One region of the Paenibacillus sp. FSL K6-2862 genome, then DNA from elsewhere that is predicted to be linked to it. Evidence: a T-box and tRNA genes for the amino acid it is inferred to sense, from the RefSeq annotation. Region 1 holds a T-box; the other holds one or more tRNA genes.

Region 1 (5,205 bases):
GCGTGCTGCTGGTGGAGATCATATAACGCATCGCGTCTGCACCGTATTTCTCAATAACATCCAGCGGATCCACACCGTTACCGAGTGATTTGGACATTTTGCGGCCATCCGCATCACGAACCAGACCATGCATCAGAACATCTTTGAATGGAATTTCGTCCGTGAACTCCAGAGCTGTGAAGATCATCCGTGCAACCCAGAAATAAATGATGTCATATCCGGTTACAAGTACACTTGTCGGATAGTAACGTTTCAGATCTTCAGTATCTTCAGGCCAGCCGAGCGTGGAGAAAGGCCACAATGCCGAACTGAACCACGTATCCAGAACATCTTCATCCTGTCTCAGCTTACGACCCGCGTACTCTGGCAGTGTTGTTGGATCTTCAGCCGATACAATAATTTCACCAGTCTCATCGTCGTACCAGGCAGGAATACGATGTCCCCACCACAACTGACGTGAGATACACCAGTCACGAACATTTTCGATCCAGTTCAAATACGTTTTCTCAAAACGATCCGGAACGAAGTTTACGCCTTCCCCGTTTTGCTGTTTTTGAATGGCTCTTTCGGCGAGAGGCTTCATCTCAACAAACCATTGTGTGGACAAATAAGGCTCAACCACAGCTCCCGTCCGTTCGCTGTGTCCAACCTGGTGTGTGTGATCCTCAATGTTGATCAAAACACCCAGTTCCTGCAAATCTGCAACGATCTGTTTGCGGCAGTCACTGCGATCCATACCCTGATATTTGCCTGCTTCCGCATTCATGGTACCTGTCTCATCCATTACTATGATCTGAGGCAGATTGTGGCGAAGACCCACTTCAAAGTCATTCGGATCATGTGCAGGCGTAATTTTTACAGCACCGCTTCCGAATTCCTTATCTACATAATCATCTGCAATAACCGGAATCTCCCGGCCAATGATTGGCAGGATCAGCGTTTTGCCAATCATGTCTGTATAACGTTCATCTTTTGGATGAACCGCAACTGCAGTATCACCGAGCATCGTCTCCGGACGAGTCGTTGCTACCGTAACATAACCGCTTCCGTCCTTAAGTGGGTATTTCAGATGATACAGGTGTCCCTGAACCTCTTTGTACTCAACCTCAATGTCAGACAATGCAGTACGGTTCACCGGATCCCAGTTAATAATGCGTTTGCCTCTGTAAATCAGGCCTTTTTCATATAGTTGAACAAACACTTTGCGCACCGCTTGGGAAAGCCCTTCATCGAGCGTGAAGCGTTCACGTGAATAATCCAGGGAGAGTCCCATTTTACCCCACTGCTGACGGATCGTTGTCGCGTATTGGTCTTTCCAATCCCAGACTTTATCCAGGAACTTCTCGCGTCCAAGATCATAGCGGGTCAAACCTTCTTCACGCAGCTTTTGCTCTACTTTGGTTTGAGTCGCAATACCTGCATGGTCGGAACCTGGGAGCCACAAAGCGTCATATCCTTGCATCCGTTTGGTTCGGATCAGAATATCCTGGAGTGTAAAATCCAGTGCATGCCCGATATGAAGCATACCGGTTACATTCGGGGGTGGAATTACAATGGTAAACGGTTCAGCATCCTTGCGCTGACCAGCCTTGAAATATCCACGTTCTGTCCAGATAGAATACCATTTCTGCTCCGCAGCTTTCGGATCATACGTAGTCGGCATTTCTGTTGCCGCTGATTTTTTTTCTTCAGACATGTGTCATTCCTCCGTTACTTAATCATCATCGCCAAAAAACAAAAAAACCTTTCATCCATCAAAGGACGAAAGGTTAGCTTTCGCGGTACCACCTTTGTTTCACGCAGCCAGAAAGAAACAGCATGCCTTTCTGAGGCTATCGTGACACTTCAAGCAGATAACGGCTGCTACCGGCCCATCCTACTTCAGGAACAAACAAATCACAATGACATGTTTCATCGTTCCTCATATTCAAACAGGCAACTCCCGGGCGACTTCGATCAGTAGGTTCCTGCGGAATTTCTCAGCGCTGCAATCCCGCTCTCTGAAAGGCCTTGCTGTCTACTACTCCCATTCGACGTTGTTCTTTAAAAAACCTAAACACATCATACCCTGACCGTGCCCGATAGTCAACCTGACAACAGCGGAAACGGGCGGCAGCCCTGCATCGTAAGCCAAAAAGCAGCAAAAACCCGCAATCCTTATTGGATTGCAGGTTGATATGGACGTTATTTTACAAGTCAGAGGTCAGGGGATGTATAGAATCTGCCCTTCTTCAACGACTTGTTCAGTTAAACGATTGTACAACTGGAGCTCCCGGGTACTCAATTGATAGCGGTCAGCAATGCTATCCAAGGTCTCTTCCCGCTGGACGATGCACAGTTTAACTTTGCGGAATGGTGTCTGATCCACAATCGTGCCCAAAAACAGGTTCTTCCACTGAACATCATCTGCCTGGTAGGCTTCTTCCTGTACGGAGCCAGCGACCGACTCGTCCTCCCGATCCGTTTCTGTATCCCGCACCGACCTACCCGAGGACAACAGTGACGAGATCCCCACCCCTTCTTCCTGTCTTGGTGAAGACTCCCTCTTGCTGCCAAACGCTACTTTGAGCTCTGGCTTGTCTTCTGTCTCAGCCACAGGTTCAGGAATGAACGAAACAGGCTCTGAAGATTCATCTGCATCCACTGCTCCCGGTGCAGAAGGTCTTTCCCCCTCGGCAGATTCCAGTTCAGACGCTGCAAACACATCCTGCCAATTCTCTGCTGGCTTCTCAGCCTCCGTCTGATCCTCCTGCGGTGAACCTGACCTGGAAGATTCGAAGTTCCAGACATTCGAAACAGCCAAGTCTTCCGATGGTTGTTGGTTCAGCTCCGTGTTTGTATGTAAGGTCTCCACGGAAGGCTCGGCCCAGACAGATGGTGATTCCTCAGCCAGAGGTAGCAATGGCTCTGACTCCGGATAAGAAGCCAACCGGTCTGCAGTCTCCGCCATAAAAGATGAGACGGGTGAAGGTGAGGCGGGTACTTCATTATCGGCTGCTTCATTCTCTTGGGTGATTAATGAAGGAGCGTTATCTTCAGCAGGTCTTTTCTGATATTCTTCTTCTTGATTCTCGAGCGTATCAGCATAGATCTGTTGCGGCGCGGGGGTTAACTGTTCTTCCGACTGCACGTCTTCTTCATAACGGATGCTTTCATCAGCGGCTTGCTGTGGATTCCCAGGGATTTCTGCTGCGTATAGAGAATCGGCCGTTAGAGGCAGACCTTCCTCTTCACTGCGCTGCAGCAGATATTCCTGAGCAAAAGTGTTCAACCCGGCATCTGCATCCTCTGCCTCCGGAGCGCGGTTAACCTGCTGCGGATCAGGCGAGTGTACCACAGTAAACTCTTCCGCTGACCAGGCCTGCGGCTCTTCAACAGGAAAGCCCTCAATGCCACGCAGTGACAACACACCTGTAATATTCAAGCTTCGGCTGGATAATAAATCCACATCAAAGTTTTCAATCTCAATCGAGATATCCTCAAGCGATCTTACCCGATTCAAGGGAACCGTGATCTCAACCGGAATAAAATGTTTCAGTTCCTCCGATATCTCGTTCTCTCCCCGATACGCACCTGTAAGTAAAAGATGGCCTCGCAACGTTGCATGATCATCCTGACCGATGACTTGAATACGCGGGTATAACTCAATTTCCTCCAGTTCCTCAATGGCAGGGACTCCCTCGGACAAATGAACGCGCTCATAAATATCGAACCGTAAACCATAAGGTTGATTCAACAAAGGTGGCGTCCTCCTTTCGGCATATGTTCACCATGATCCTTCTCATGGGACTGATCCATGGTCCAAATCCTTCGTTACCCCATCTATATGCCATCGATGAGATGAGCATGCCACCTTTGTTCAAAGCTTGCCTTTTTATTAGGTTGTTCGTTCCCGCTCGGCTAGCTGTTCCAAATCAGAAGGCCACGGATCTCGAACTTCAATCAGCGCTCCCGTGAGCGGATGATTAAATTTTAACACTTCACCATGAAGTGCCTGGCGCCCAATGGCATCAGGCTTTCCTCCATACAGCTGATCGCCAACAAGCGGGTGTCCAGCATAACTCAGATGCACTCTGATCTGATGCGTACGTCCTGTATCCAGTATTAAACGCACAAGTGTAGCACGCTCCCACACTTCTACAATCTCTACATGTGTTACTGCGTCCTGCCCACTCTCGGAAACGCGTCTGCGCTGCTTGTGATGCCTGTCCTTACCGATGGGCGCATCAATTTTGCTGCATTCCGGAGATACCTGCCCTTCAGCAATGGCTACATACTGACGCCCAATTTCTTTGCGACGCATTGCCTCATCCAATTTTGCCAGAGCAAAAGCATTCTTGGCATAGAGAACAGGGCCTGTGGTATCTTCATCGAGACGATGCACATGGCGCACGCTGGTGTCGATACCGTTGATCTCATAATAAGAGGCGACAGCGTGATCCAGCGTAATGGCATGATCGGCACGAGATCCATCCGGATGCAGCTTCATACCCGCAGGTTTATGTACAACCAGACTAAAATCATCCTCGTACAGCACCTCAATCTCTGCCCACCGGGGTTCAACATCAATGGGCTGAGATGCAAAAAGGGCCAGCCGAAGCCGGTCCCCTGCGAGTTGAATTCCGTGATTTGCCTTGAGCTGACGAAACAGCTTTTCTGGAAACGAAAGTTCAGTGAGCAGCCATTGCTCTGCCGCAAGCTGTCTGTCTGGACTGCCTGTTACCACTTTGCCTGGCATCAGCTCCAGCCATTCCCCACGACGCTTCCAACTTTTGATCGTCATAGAGATTGTAGAGCCTTGCGGTTTGCTTCAATCGTATCGTCAATATCCTGCTCTGTATGCACACCAGAGACGAACATGCCCTCAAATTGGGAAGGTGCCACGCTTACACCCTCATCAATCATTGCTGCAAAGTAGCGAACAAACTGATCCAAATTGCTTCCTTTGGCTATATCGTAATTGGTAACAGGTACACTGCTGAAGAACGGACATACCATGGAACCAACGCGATTGATCGTTACTGCAATACCCGCCTCTGCCGCATTCTTTTCGAAGCCAGCCTGCAAACGAGACGACAACGTCTCCAAACGATCATAGACTTCCGGTGTCAACAGTTTGAGGGTGGTATAGCCTGCTGCCATAGCCAGTGGGTTACCACTCAGTGTTCCCGCTTGATAGATCGGACCGGTTGGAGCGATCTGCTC
Region 2 (5,205 bases), 610 kb from region 1:
CACCTGTATTGATTACTGTCGTTTCATATAGAGTTTTCATTGTAATTTCTCCTCTTCATCATTGAATTTTATTTGATAAGTTAAACTCGTTTAATTATTGTTTACAATTATATTGTACAAAATTGAATTGCGTTTGTAAACAATTATTTTGTTATAAAAAAAGAAGCCGCCATTTTGGCGACTTCTTAACTTTGTTTTCTTATTTTATTGCCTCTGAGCCTGAAAAATCTGTTGAAATTTCCACTTGCGCGCGTGTCGGTCTTGGTAATGTTGCAACCACTCGCTTACCCATGGCAATAAACGGCTTTTCGATATACAGATAAAGGACATATGATAAAGTTATTGTTATAACCAGCAATGATACAAAAGACAGCCCTGCTGTAAGGAGCTTTGAATAATTTAAATCGATGAAGAATTTTATTATGAAAGGCATTATTATCATATGCATCAAGTAAAGTGAATATGAAATGTCAGCGCCGAATTTAGACAATTTATTCGAAAGGAGCCCTCCAATTAATGAAATAAATGAATATATACTTCGTGGCAAAACAAGCTTCATGTTCTCGTAGAACATGAAGAAGATGAGCCCGATAGATAAGATAATTGTTAACCTGTCCTCCATCGCAAGAATAATACACCCGTTAAGAGCAACAAATCTCCATCTAAGTTTTTTCAATGCTGCCGCCGCAACCATCATACCCAAGATAAACACAGGCATTCTAAAGAAAAGGGCAGCCGGCATATCAAAATATGATTTTAAATAGTTAAGTGATAAAACTGATAAAACAACGGAAATAACGGTTATCACACTAAATCTCAAACTTGCTTGTTTTCTAAACAGGACAGCAAAAATTATCGGGAATATAACGTAAAATTGCATTTCAAGTGATAAACTCCATGCTACAGATAGTATAGTACTGTCCTCGTGAGGTATCAGCCCATGAATAAAGAATAAATGAGAGAACATACCGACCAATGTTGGCGTTTCTAATTTGCTCTCATTACCAAAAACAGTAATCGAACTACCAGTAAAAAATTCCAATATTTCTTTCCTTAATAGATACATATTTTCAACAAGGAAAAAGGCAGCAATTATAGCAAGAAAGTATATAGGGTAAAGTCTGAAAAATCTTCTTAAAATAAATTTTACTCCTGTGGATGCCTCAAGAAATGGTTCTCTTTCTTCCCTGAGAATGTAGTGGTAGGTCATTAAGAAACCAGTTATGATCATGAAGCCATTTACAGCTATTATGGGCTGTTGTAGTAGATTCGAAACAAAAGGAATATTAAAGAAATTTGTGCCCCCAATAATGATGTAGAAGTGCCCACAAACAACCCATAATGCTAGTAAAAACCTCAAACCATCCAATACACTGGTATTCAACTTCATTGCCCAGCACCTCTCTATCCACTCGTCTTTTGATACATAATGTATCATTTATTATTTGCTTTGATCAAGCACAATAATGAGTGAACTACATAAAGAGCCCTACCCCGATTAAGGACACTATAAAAATTACTTCCACAAACAAGAAAAAAGCCCTTGCTACGCAAGGACTTTTCGTTATGATCTGTAGTGGGCTCGAACCACTGACCCCTACCCTGTCAAGATAGTGCTCTCCCAGCTGAGCTAACAGATCATGATAACCTATTCTGTTCGAATGAAGTAACAGTATCATACCAAGTAAACGCGTACAATGTCAATGGTTTAATGGTTATATTTTGTTGAGAATGGAGCACACTAAGGAATGATTACCATTTCATTAAAGAGGTGACTTCGATGCCACACGCAAACTCCCATAAATCCCGAACCCATCGCAAAAAATGGGGCTTCATTCTTCCCCTCACCATACTTATTCTCGTGATCTCCGGCTGCAGTCTGGAACGGAATGAACATACCGTGCAATTCCAACAACTACAGCAACCGAATGTAACGGATGATCTTCCTGTTTGGCTCGATGTCTACTCGAAATCTGTCCATGAAGAGGTCTATTCGCCTCAGGGAAACAGTGAACTTTTGCCCTGACACTGACACTCTTGCTTGTTATCACTCATCCTCATCCCACTTTCTGGAGTAGGCTTTCTTGGTTACGTAATATAATAAAGCGATCATTCCAGCAGACATCAAGAGTGTAATGGTCATAATTCCTGCCACGCCCATCCTCTTCACCCCTCTCCCAATATGTTCCAGACTCAACTATACAGGAAAAGCAATTTTTTGTATAATGCAGTCTGATATGTCGCTCAAGAGCAGAAAGAAGGAATTGGAATTGGCAGCAGAAATTAGTTATGTAACGACAGATGAACAGCTCCAGCAAGCATTGGGCATCCGCCATGACGTTTTTGTCATCGAGCAGCAGGTGCCTGCCGAGATTGAAATCGATCAATTTGATGTCATCAGTCCTGATGTACATCATGTTTTATTAAGTACAGACGGACAGGCTGTAGCTACAGGACGACTTATCTATTACAGCAAGGATACGGCCAAAATGCAGCGAATTGCTGTGCTTCAATCCCATCGTTCATTCGGTTATGGACGTGTACTCCTGCTAGCCATGGAAGAGCGGGCACGAGAGCTTGGCTTGACTTATTCTTTACTGGATGCGCAATGTCAGGCCCAGAAATTTTATGAGAAGCTCGGATACGAAGTGATCTCGGAAGAACCTTTTTATGATGCCGACATTCTGCACGTACGCATGAGAAAGAGTCTGTAAAACCCTATCCTTCGGTGAATCAACGTGTCTACAAGTGTTCTATGATGTCATGCATACTTTTCTTCGATTCGGACAGGCTAAAGGGGAACTCAAATTCTCATTTCCTCAGATAAGGAGTGTGACATTATGAATCAGACGACACGTGAGAGCTTCACAGCAGTACAAAAAAATGGTGACGGTGATCTGACTGGCTTTCAAACCTCTTCTGGACGCATACTGGATTATCAGCAAGCACTGGCAGAAGTACAGGCAGGAGCGATAGCGGGTGTGAATGTGTTTAAAGGCAAGGACGGGGAAATGTACATTCGCGGTGATGCGGACGGCGACCCGACCAACAATCTGGATCAACTCCCCACTTTCTAAATATATGAACGATGTGTAATAACGAAGCAAGCGCCAGTCCGGCATCCCGGATTGGCGTTTTTATTTCGCAATAAAGTTTCCCTAGTATTCCAAAAAATATTTAACAGCATCTCCGGCAGGCTGACTCTTACGAATCGGCTGCGGTTCCTGTTCCCATGCCTGCAAGATTTGTATTCCTTCCAGCGTGGACTTATTGGCCCAGTTAATATGCTGTCTGCGCTCCAGTTCAAGCAATGATTCGCGAATGAGATCCCGGCTTCGCCCTGTCTTGTTCTCCAGCTCATCCATTCGGGGCATACGTCGTCGCTGCCCAGCATAATTAACGATAATTCGTAAAATCTTCCGTTCAAAATCGTTTAACATATGCCCGCCTCCCCGTCCTTATGAAGGATAGGACGCCATGCCAGAATACCTTGCTCCAGAAATGTCCGGGGCGATCCATCTGCTCCTGCGGATGCTCGGATTCTCCCACCTCGCACACTGTTAATACGAATCTGACGCTGCGTAATATGTCCTGCACGATCCATGTACACGAGTTCCACCATCTGGCCAATATATTTTCCCATCATAACCATCCCTCCAATAAGAACGTTTGTTTGTATTACCTATTATATGCGAACATAAGTTCTTTATTCAATAACTAAAAAAAGGATTTTATATAGCAAAAAACCAGGCTTGTCCCTGTTATCAGAGATGCCTGGCTTTTTTTTATTTTTTAGTGTCGATCCGATTCACTGAACTGCACCTTTTTTAACTGCTGCGTAGACGGATTAAAATCTACATTGACATACACAGCAAACTCTTTGCCGTCCTTGCCCCGCACCCATAACTTAAACTGCTCCCGGGATTGGTTGGCTGTCAGCGATGTACGTCCAATATGCTTGTAATCCAGTATGTCCACATTATATTTGGTCTGCGTTTCTTTTACGGCGATGATTCCCCACTTCGCATAATCCGGAATGGGAGCCGCTGAACTGGTGGCTAGTCCCGACAAACTCAGCATAATCGTCATCAGTGTAACGATAAGTAATCTCATATCAATCACTCCTTGGGGCTTGTTTCCGTTAGCCTGCCCATGGGAGGATTATTTTACACGATCAGTCGAATGATTAATGTTACAGGTTGCTGAACCCAGCGAACAATCTGAAGAATCGTTTGATGCCGATCCAGTGGAGGATTGAAACTTATCCCCCAGTCACCTGACAATAAATGATTCGTGGGGTCCGGATTGGACGGTGCATCCAGCCCGTACTTTTTCTCCAAGGCTTCCCTCGTTTCTTGATCCACTTCGACTTGATGATGAACATAAGCAGAGACATGCTCTACATGAAGAAGTAAAAGTATACCTATAGTAAATACAGTGATAAGCCAACGTTTAAGCAAAACTTGTCCTCCTTTTCATTGCCCTTAGCCAAAATCCCCAATGACTCTAATTGTAACCCTAATACATCCCCATTGGAAAATTGATCCTAAATAGGATATATACGTCTTTAGCCCCAAATATGCTGACTGCGGTTTGATTCTCCCATTCTATGTGTAATAGGCCTTGATAGACTGAACTGAATTATGATCTGAACACCTATTTCGAGGAGGTTATATTTGAATGTTCAAACGAATGGATGAAATCTTGATTGAAATCCCCAATGTCGAGAAGCCCGATCCCAATGCAGCCGCATCCATACAGGAACTGCTAGGCGGCAAATTCGGAGAAATGTCAACGTTGAACAATTACCTCTACCAGTCGTTTAATTTTCGCTCCAAGGAAAAATTGAAGCCCTTCTACGACCTCGTCATGAGTATTACAGCCGAAGAATTGGGTCACGTGGAGCTGGTATCTCACGGGATAAACCAATGCCTCAGAGGTTCGACCGCTTACAAGGAACCCGATGATACACCACTTGGTTCCGTGAAGGATGCACGTCTATCCTATCATTACCTGGCGGGGGCCCAAGGTGCCATGCCTTTTGATTCTATGGGCAACCCGTGGACCGGTGCAAATGTGTTCAACAGTGGTAATCTTGTCGAGGATCTGCTGCATAACTTTTTCCTCGAATGCGGCGCACGTACACATAAAATGAAAGTATACGAAATGACAGACCACCCTGCTGCCCGGGAAGTGGTTGGGTTC

The links. The T-box of region 1 lies ahead of MHB82_RS23960 (valine--tRNA ligase). A T-box ahead of a tRNA ligase gene usually reads a tRNA of that ligase, here a tRNA-Val.
Region 2: it has a tRNA-Val gene. The T-box ahead of MHB82_RS23960 (valine--tRNA ligase) is inferred to sense a tRNA for this amino acid. The anticodon was not compared.

Annotation. Positions count from the first base shown of each region.
Region 1 covers NZ_JBBOSN010000001.1:5,300,593-5,305,797, forward strand. Annotated here, with positions in the region: gene MHB82_RS23960 (valine--tRNA ligase) at 1-1,696, opposite strand, end outside; T-box leader at 1,755-2,043, opposite strand; gene MHB82_RS23965 (LysM peptidoglycan-binding domain-containing protein) at 2,204-3,739, opposite strand; gene MHB82_RS23970 (RluA family pseudouridine synthase) at 3,878-4,783, opposite strand; gene hemL (glutamate-1-semialdehyde 2,1-aminomutase) at 4,780-5,205, opposite strand, start outside.
Region 2 covers NZ_JBBOSN010000001.1:4,690,650-4,695,854, forward strand. Annotated here, with positions in the region: gene MHB82_RS21160 (organic hydroperoxide resistance protein) at 1-40, opposite strand, end outside; gene MHB82_RS21165 (acyltransferase family protein) at 200-1,390, opposite strand; tRNA gene MHB82_RS21170 (tRNA-Val) at 1,568-1,640, opposite strand; gene MHB82_RS21175 (hypothetical protein) at 1,781-2,026, shown strand; gene MHB82_RS21180 (GNAT family N-acetyltransferase) at 2,271-2,714, shown strand; gene MHB82_RS21185 (DUF3892 domain-containing protein) at 2,841-3,077, shown strand; gene MHB82_RS21190 (hypothetical protein) at 3,159-3,440, opposite strand; gene MHB82_RS21195 (hypothetical protein) at 3,434-3,646, opposite strand; gene MHB82_RS21200 (DUF3889 domain-containing protein) at 3,793-4,113, opposite strand; gene MHB82_RS21205 (hypothetical protein) at 4,167-4,460, opposite strand; gene MHB82_RS21210 (manganese catalase family protein) at 4,681-5,205, shown strand, end outside.